DNA from 2 places in the Solibacillus sp. FSL R7-0682 genome. Region 2 is predicted to be linked to the other one. Evidence: riboswitches for the same ligand, from Rfam matches in the RefSeq annotation. Region 2 holds a riboswitch; the other holds the start of a gene.
What was found. A riboswitch is a leader RNA that binds a small molecule or an ion and turns the genes downstream of it on or off. The one in region 2 is predicted to bind FMN.
Positions count from the first base shown of each region.

Region 1 (4,529 bases), 1.2 Mb from region 2:
CAGCTGAAGGTTTGGTAACAGTATCGATTCAGCAAAAGCAAAATTTTGCAAAAATACAAGTACAGGATACTGGCCAAGGAATTCCTCAAGACGATCTACCATACGTATTTGAGCGTTTTTATAAAGCAGATAAAGCGCGTACTCGCTCAAAGGGTGGTACAGGACTTGGTTTGGCGATTACTAAAAACATTGTTGAAGCTCATAAAGGAACAATTTCTGTTGACAGTGTCGAACAGCAAGGTACTACTTTTACATTTTATTTACCATTATCATAAAAATGTTTAATGAGGTACAATTTGGCACAGTGTATGACTTTTTACTATAATGGAAATATGCAAGGAGAGGGGAGTTGTCCTGTAAGTAATTACTTTCAGAGCAGCTCCTTTCTTCATATGTTGAGTAGATGAGCCTAACTAACTAATAATTATTTGCTGGTTTGTAACTTTTTTTGTTTTGAAACGACAAATTAATAGAACGGAGGTGGGATGGGTGCAACAATCCATATTCCATCGATTATACGACATGTATCATCAAGATGTTTTTAATTTTTTGTTTTATTTAGTGAAAAATCGTTCAGTTGCGGAAGATCTTTCGCATGAAGTATATATACGTGTATTGAAATCCTATGATCGATTTGAAGGGAAAAGTAGTGAAAAGACATGGCTATTCTCTATTGCCAAAAACGTAGCGATAGATCATTTTCGGAAGAAACAAATTCGAGATAAGCATGCGTTTACAGCATTTGATTGGGAGACAGAGCAACTTGTTTCACCGGTACCTTCACCTGAAGAGTATACGGAGCATAATGATCAATTGCAGCAAATATTAGTTGCATTAGAAGAATGTTCTGGAGATCAAAAAATGGTTGTCATAATGCGCTACATGCAAGAGTTATCGATACAAGAGACGGCAGAAGTGCTTGGTTGGACAATTGGTAAAGTTAAAACAACACAGCATCGAGCACTGAAAAACTTACGCCAAATACTTGATCGAAATAATGGAAAGGAGGCGAATTCATTATGAAAAAAGAGCATTGGGATGAGAGTGAGATTGAAAATTTATTAAAGCAGTCGCCAAAAGTTACAGACAATCGTTCCAAAGAGGAAGTTTTCCAGCGACTTTTAGATGAAGGTGCATTTAGTGAACAATCGCCTCAGCCACAAAAAAAAGTTGTTAAACCGAAAGGAATTCGCTGGACGCCATTAATTGCTTCTATTGCTTCGCTATTTTTAATTGTTGTATTTGCAAGACAGTTTATTGGTTCGTCAAATAATGTAGCACAGGATCAAGCAAGTGAGGCATTAACCGAAAGCTCTTTAAAAATGGCTGATAGCGCAGCGAAAAATGAACGATTGGCTTTGCCGGAAGAAGCCTCATCCTTTTCTCTGGATGAATCATTAGCTGCACATACGTTAGTATATGAGTCACAATTACAAGATGTAACGCTATTCACAATTGGCTTATCAGGTGATAATGCAGAAAGTGTACCAGTTAGTTTTTTAATTCCCAATGAAATTGTCAATGAAAAATTAGGAACGACAGCACCAACCAAGTTGCAGTTGTATGAAGCATTTGCTCCATTAATTGATGAAGAGGGGCGAGGTTTCAGAGAATTCCATCCTTTTAAGGGGAAATTCCTGGAAAAGGATGGAGAATTAGTTCATCAATTGCCTAAAGATCATCCATATGATACAAGTTTAGGGGCATTATCGAATTATACTGGTACCCTTATTGATACTTTTAGTGATGATTATGAGCAAGTGTATTTAGAAAACATGGATGGAGCAAGTATTGACCTTGATTATGTGGGCGAGGTGAAAGAGCCGATTTCGTTAAGAAGTTCGTCGGAAAAATATAATTATTATGCTTATCAAATGAGTACTGGCGCGGTCTATTTAAGTCCTAATTTTCGTATGAGCTATTCCACAGTGGAAGAAGCACTACAAAATATGACAACCGAAGCGAATGATATTTATCGAACAGTAATTTTGCCAAATGTAACTTACACAGTGAAGAGCGATAAGAATGTAGTTACTGTGAAATTTGATAATGAACTTGATTTACAACAATTTGATGCCATTGAAGTGATGCGTATGATCGAAGGGATATTAATGACAGCTGCCCAATTTGATCGACAAGTAAAGTTCGAACAAATTGTCCAAGAAGAGTGGAATGGCTTTAATTTTACAGGGCCATTAGATAAACCAATTGCAGCAAATATCTTTTATTATTAATAATTATAAATCATGGGGTTTCATCTTACGTAATGGTCGGAAGATGAAACCTTATCTATAAATTCAAATAAATTTACTAGGAATTGTATGCAATAGTCTTTACAATTCTTTTTTTTTATTTATAATAGGTAGTGTAACATAATTTAATATTGATTCATCTTCGGGGCAGGGTGTAATTCCCGACCGGCGGTAATAAAAGTGTCAACCTCTGACCATTCACTTGGAGGACGTTGCGTCAAAACTTTTCGAGCCCGCGAGCCACTTTGTGTGTGCAGGATTTGGTGTGATTCCAAAGCCGACAGTATAGTCTGGATGGGAGAAGATGAAGGTACGGTCGTCATTTTATGAAAAATGTCGTACGCTTGTAGTACAATAAAAATATCCTTTTGTATAAAGGCTTCTTTTGTATACAAAAAATAGGATGTTATAACTACAAATGTACGGATAGACCCTTATTTAAGTGTGCCTATTTCTCCCTTATGTAAATATTACATAAGGGTTTTTTCATGAAAATGGTATGTCCGTCCTTTCTTCTTGCGAGATAGAATCAGCAATGAGGAGAGATTTAGTATGAAAAAGAAAAGTTTAAAGTTACGTTCATTCGTAACAATCGGAATGCTAAGTGGGATTTCATTTGTATTAATGTTATTTAACTTCCCGTTACCGTGGTTTCCTGTCTTTTTACAAATCGATTTTAGTGATGTGCCTGCATTAATAGCGGCAATTACAATGGGACCGGTTGCTGGTATTTTAGTGGAACTTATTAAAAATATTTTAGATTGGGTATACACAGGAGCGCCTGAAGGGATTCCTGTAGGGCATTTAGCGAATTTTGCTACAGGTGTATTATTCATTTTACCTGCTTACTTCATCTATAAAAAAATTCCAACTGTAAAAGGTTTAATTATAGGCTTGGTTGCGTCAACTGTTGTGATGTCAGTCGGTATGGCAGCGTTAAATTATTTAGCATTTTTACCTATGTATACGTATCTATTAGGAATGCCAGAATTCGATATGTATGAAACAGTTATATTAGGTATTTTACCATTCAATCTTATTAAAGGAATTATGATGCTAGTTATTGTCACGATGATTTACCGTACAATGCGTGTGTGGATTGAAAATCAGCGTCGTCAATATATTGCATAATGAATATATAGTAGGAGCTGCACTATGAATACGTGTATTCACAGTGCAGCTCTTTTTTTGGGTTCTATAATATTTGTTGGGGTATCTATTCAATTTGTGCTATATGAATATCCCAGGATTAAAAGGTTTAATCTTAGAAAATTGTGAGCCCGCGGAAAGCGTCCGCCCGTAATGGAAATCAACGGACTTGTTTAGAAAAAAACAAAAAGGTAGTGCCAATTAATGAATCATTATGACATTACCCCAACATTTGACTTAGAACCTTTTTTTGAAATAGTAGATTTTCGGTAATATTCTGAATAAAAATTTCATTATTAAAGATTTGCTATTGTTTTCACTTTAATTGCCTGTTATCATATTGTCTATTGTTGTGAAAAATCGATATATTTCGTCAATACTCAACAAAGAAATTTTTCATCTTAGGAGAGACGACAATGGATAAAAAAATACCATTTTCAACGTATGCGGTAATTGGTACGATGCTGTTTGGGATGTTTTTTGGAGCGGGTAACTTAATTTTTCCAATCCAAATGGGTCAACTTGCAGGTACAAATTATTCGCTAGCACTATTTGGTTTTTTAGTAACGGCGATTGGATTGCCGTTTTTAGGAATTTTAGCAATAGGCTTATCAGGGAGCAATGGTTTACGAGATTTAGCGAGTCGAGTGCACCCAGTATTTGGTGTCATCTTTGCCTTAGCACTCTATTTAACAATTGGTCCGTTTTTTGCAATTCCACGTACGGCAACGGTGCCGTTTGTTGTAGGATTTGAACCGTTTATTGACCCATCGCAGGCGAAAATATGGCTCGCCGTATTTAGCTTTATATTCTTTGCTATTGTCTTTTATTTTTCGCTAAATCCAGCGAAAATTATGGATTATATCGGAAAATATTTAACCCCAGCATTTTTAATTTTTTTATTTATATTAATTGCTGTTAGTTTGTTTTCACCGATGGGTAATTTCGTTGAGCCTGTAGGCAGTTATATAAATGAAGCGTTTATGACGGGCTTTAAAGAAGGCTATAACACAATGGATGCCCTTGCTTCCCTTGCGTTCGGTATTATCGTCATTAATGCAATAAAAAGAACAGGAATCACAGATAAAAAGGAAATTGCTAAAGCAACTTGGAAATCAGGTATTTTTG
Region 1 is NZ_JBBOUI010000001.1:2,749,445-2,753,973, reverse strand. Features, by position in the region: gene MKZ17_RS13985 (ATP-binding protein) at 1-275, shown strand, start outside; gene MKZ17_RS13980 (RNA polymerase sigma factor SigX) at 490-1,023, shown strand; gene MKZ17_RS13975 (hypothetical protein) at 1,020-2,234, shown strand; FMN riboswitch at 2,387-2,562, shown strand; gene MKZ17_RS13970 (ECF transporter S component) at 2,805-3,383, shown strand; gene brnQ (branched-chain amino acid transport system II carrier protein) at 3,818-4,529, shown strand, end outside.
Region 1: another riboswitch for FMN. It lies ahead of MKZ17_RS13970 (ECF transporter S component); the one in region 2 lies ahead of ribE (riboflavin synthase).

Region 2 (4,529 bases):
GGGGAGCAAATTACTACTTTGGCACAATTGATTGAAGCACTAAATCCGGATATGAATTACTTCATTATGGAGAATGATCAGTTTATTGAAGTGGAGCTAGAACAATTTAGAGAGTGTGAAAACGGGATTTACGCTGGGACTACATGCCTTGCTAGTGACTTGAAAGAAGCGAAAAGACGGATTTATTGTGACCAATATGAAGATCCATATGCCCATTTTAGTGACATGATTCCACTAGAACAGTTAGAGGAAGCCGCGTTAAGTGATGATCAAGTGTTGCGAATCCGTGCCTTTAATACGATGTTTGAGCTAGGTGAAGAGGCAGCACATATAGTGAATCGAGTATTAACCAATATAAAGGTACCGGAACATGAGCAGATACTAATGGAGATTACAGCAAGCCATTTCAAAAATTTGGATTTATTAGGAGAAGAAGCAAAAACAAGATGGTTGCTTGAATAAAGGATTTCATTACCAAATTAAACCATTAAGTGACTTTAAACACATTTAATAGTAAAATAAGGAAAATAAATAAGTAATATTGACCTATAAACAAAAGAAATGTATTATTGAATTATTGCAAGAATATTTCGGTAATATTGAATCATCTTACCCTTTATTGTAAATGATAGTATTGCAAAAATAATTTAAAAGGGGCAAGCATGAGATGAAGTGGATTTATTTTATTTTTGGACTAATAGCTGGTGTTGTATTCATGCAGTGCTTTAGGAAAATTAGAAAATATAATAAAAACGTAGGCTTTGTTACAGAAAGTGCAATTTTAAAACTTGCTGAAAGTTCAAAAGATATTATTTATTATTACCAAGTGCACCCGGACTACGGACATAAATACATGAGTCCTTCCGTTGAATGTTTTTTAGGTGAAGGTATGCAACAACGATTATTTACTGAGCCGTATTTAATCTTTGAACGTATTCATCCTAAAGATTATGATATTCTTTTAAGTAAATTAAATGGTACAATAGATTATTCAAAGGCAATTAAACAGCGTATTCGTGATAATGACGGGAATTATAAATGGTTTGAGGAACACGCAACCCCGGTATATGAAAATGGAGAGCTGATCGCCGTACAGGGAATTCTAAGGAATATTGATGAAAAGGTCCAGTTAGAGCAAGAATTAAATTATAAATTATATCATGACTCATTAACGAATATTTATAATCGTGATTTCTTTGAAAAATTAATGGATACATATAATACGATCGAAAATACGTCCATTGCGATAATTTTATGTGATTTAGATGATTTAAAAATGATTAATGATACAAAAGGTCATAAAAGTGGGGATCATTTAATTCAGGAAGCAGCAAAGGTACTCGATCAATTTAGTACGGATTGTCTATTCGTATCGAGAATTGGTGGGGATGAATTTGCGATAATTATGCCTAATGTCGATCAAAATCAGGTAGAGGACTTATGTACACGCATTGTAGAGCAATTACACTACTATAACGACAGCCAGCCATCCTTCAAACTTCGTATGTCAATGGGCTTTGCACATAGTCAGCAATCTGTTGGTGAAATGGATCGTTTATTTGTGGAAGCCGATGGAAAAATGTATGAACAAAAGAGGAATAGGAAACAAAGTAACGATAGGCTCCTATCTTTCGATTAAAATACAGCGTATGTTTAGTTATCTTTTACAAATATGCATGAATCCGTATATACTGTATTCATAATAAAATTGGACAGGGGGAATACAAAATGACTGAAAATCATGAAGCACCAAAAAAGAAAATGAGTTTGCAAGATTTAGTAAAGCAACAGCTTGAAAATAAAAAAAATAATGGAGCAAATAATAAAAACAATTTAAAGGGCGATACATCAACGAAAAAGATGAAAAGCCAACAATCGAAAAAAACAAGCAACACGCGCCGTAAAATGGGCGTGTAAAACATGTGACATGCTAAAAGGAAATCTTATAGCATGTTTTTTTATTAAAACCAATGCTTTGGTCATTTCACAAATTTTACTTTTTCTTTTACAAGTTTATGATACAATAATGACGAATTGAATAAATTCCTTCGGGGTCGGGTGAAATTCCCAATCGACGGTGATGAGAAATTCTCTAAGCCCGTGAGCCACTTTTAGTGTGCAGGATTTGGTGCAAGTCCAAAGCCGACAGTTACAGTCTGGATGGGAGAAGGAGCAGGCAAGCATTTTAACCAATTGTTAAATGTTTAATTTGGCATACATATTAGAAGTAGGCCAAATTTGTAGTATCTTTTTGTGCGAAAATTTTGCAACAAAGAGGTCTATTTGTGTTGCATATAATCCCTTCACCCCAGTGAAAGGGATTTTTTTCATTTCAAAAATTAATAGATTTCCTTCGGGGTCGGGTGAAATTCCCAATCGACGGTGAGGAGGTATTCTCTAAGCCCGTGAGCCACTTTTAGTGTGCAGGATTTGGTGTGAGTCCAAAGCCGACAGTTATAGTCTGGATGGGAGAAGGAAGCAGTGCAAGTAGACTTTGAAAAAAATTTACGTTCAAAAGTCTTATTTGACGATGCCAATTTTACCTCTCATCAAACTCCGAACCTTATGCTCGGGGTTTTTTTATTTTAAAAAGAGGTGAGAAAAAGATGTTTACCGGAATTATTGAAGAAATAGGAACCGTGACGCAAATGCGCCTATCCAGGCAAGCAATGGAACTATCAATTCAAGCTACGAAAATTTTAGAAGATGTAAAGTTAGGAGACAGCATCGCAGTAAATGGTGTTTGTCTAACAGTCATCAATTTTACGAAGGGTGAGTTTACTGTTGATGTTATGCCTGAAACGATCAAGTCAACGAGTATCCAAAGCCTGCGAATGGGCTCAAAAGTAAATCTTGAACGCGCAATGTCTTTACAAGGACGCTTTGGTGGACATATCATATCAGGCCATGTAGATGGGATAGCGACCATTTTACGAAAAAGACCAGTGGAAAATGCGGTGTACGTAGATTTAATGATGGAGAAGTCACTGCTTAACAACTGCATTTTAAAAGGGTCCATTACGATTGACGGAACAAGCTTAACGATTTTTGATTTGTCTGATTCAACAATTACGGTGTCATTAATTCCACACACTTATAAAGAATCCATTCTCGGCATAAAAAGGGTCGGAGAAATCGTCAATATTGAAACGGATTTGATTGGCAAATATGTAGAAAAGCATATAGCGAATCGAGGAACGGCGAATATTACGAAAGATTTTCTACAACGAAACGGATTTTAAGGAGAGGTTGAAATGAACACAATAGATGAGGCAATTTTATCACTTAAAAAAGGTGAAATAATCATCGTTGTCGATGATGAAAATCGTGAAAACGAAGGTGATTTTGTTGTGCTAGGTGAACATGCGACACCGCAAAATATTAATTTTATGGCTGTACATGGACGTGGTTTAATTTGTACACCCATTTCTGAAAAAGTTGCAACAAGCTTGGCGTTGACGCCGATGGTTGAGCGTAATACGGATGCTCACCAAACAGCCTTTACAATTAGTATTGACCATCAATCGACAACAACAGGTATTAGTGCCTTTGAACGTTCGGCAACGATTTTAGCGATGCTTGATAAACAGTCAAAACCAACAGATTTTCACCGACCAGGTCATGTGTTTCCGCTAATTGCAAAAGATGGAGGGGTACTGAAGCGTCGCGGCCATACAGAGGCTAGTATTGATTTAGCACGTTTAAGCAATTCACAAGAGGTAGCAGTTATTTGTGAAATTTTAAAGGATGATGGGACGATGGCTCGATTACCTGAGCTTGAGCAAATTGCTGAAAAACACAATATGAAATTAATATGTATCGACCACTTAGTCACATATATTCAAACAAAATTCCAACAAGTTTAAAGGAGCAATCAACATGGGACAAATTTTTGAAGCACAATTAGTAGGCACAGACTTAAAAATTGGGATTGTCGTAGGACGATTTAATGAATTTATTAATGATAAATTACTGAGCGGCGCATTAGATGGTTTAAAGCGTCATGGAGTAGATGAAAATAATATTGATATCGCTTGGGTACCTGGAGCATTTGAAGTTCCGTTCATCACGAAAAAAATGGCGGAATCTTCAAAATATGATGCTGTAATAGGTCTTGGAACTGTCATTCGTGGCGCAACTACACATTATGATTATGTTTGCAATGAAGCAGCAAAAGGCATTGCAAAAGTAGGTTTAGATACAGGAGTACCAATAATTTTTGGCGTTGTCACAACAGAAAATATCGAGCAAGCAATCGAGCGAGCAGGTACAAAAGCTGGAAATAAAGGCTATGATAGTGCTATTTCAGCGATAGAAATGGCAAATTTGAATCGAATGTTTTAATTTGTTAATTAATAACAATTGTTGAAAAATGATGTAACGTATATATGATCTAATGTAAGAAATGTCATTTAGTCAAATAAATTTTAAATTTAGAGAGATAATAATCCTGATTGTATTTTTTACTTTACAGGAGGAAAAGAAATGGATCAGGAAATGAACTACGGTAGTGATTATAAATATGTTCC
Region 2 is NZ_JBBOUI010000001.1:1,588,600-1,593,128, forward strand. Features, by position in the region: gene MKZ17_RS08090 (DUF4085 family protein) at 1-462, shown strand, start outside; gene MKZ17_RS08095 (sensor domain-containing diguanylate cyclase) at 668-1,639, shown strand; gene MKZ17_RS08100 (hypothetical protein) at 1,729-1,917, shown strand; FMN riboswitch at 2,041-2,176, shown strand; FMN riboswitch at 2,346-2,481, shown strand; gene ribE (riboflavin synthase) at 2,607-3,242, shown strand; partial or broken gene ribB (3,4-dihydroxy-2-butanone-4-phosphate synthase) at 3,255-3,839, shown strand; gene ribH (6,7-dimethyl-8-ribityllumazine synthase) at 3,880-4,344, shown strand; gene MKZ17_RS08120 (MBL fold metallo-hydrolase) at 4,486-4,529, shown strand, end outside.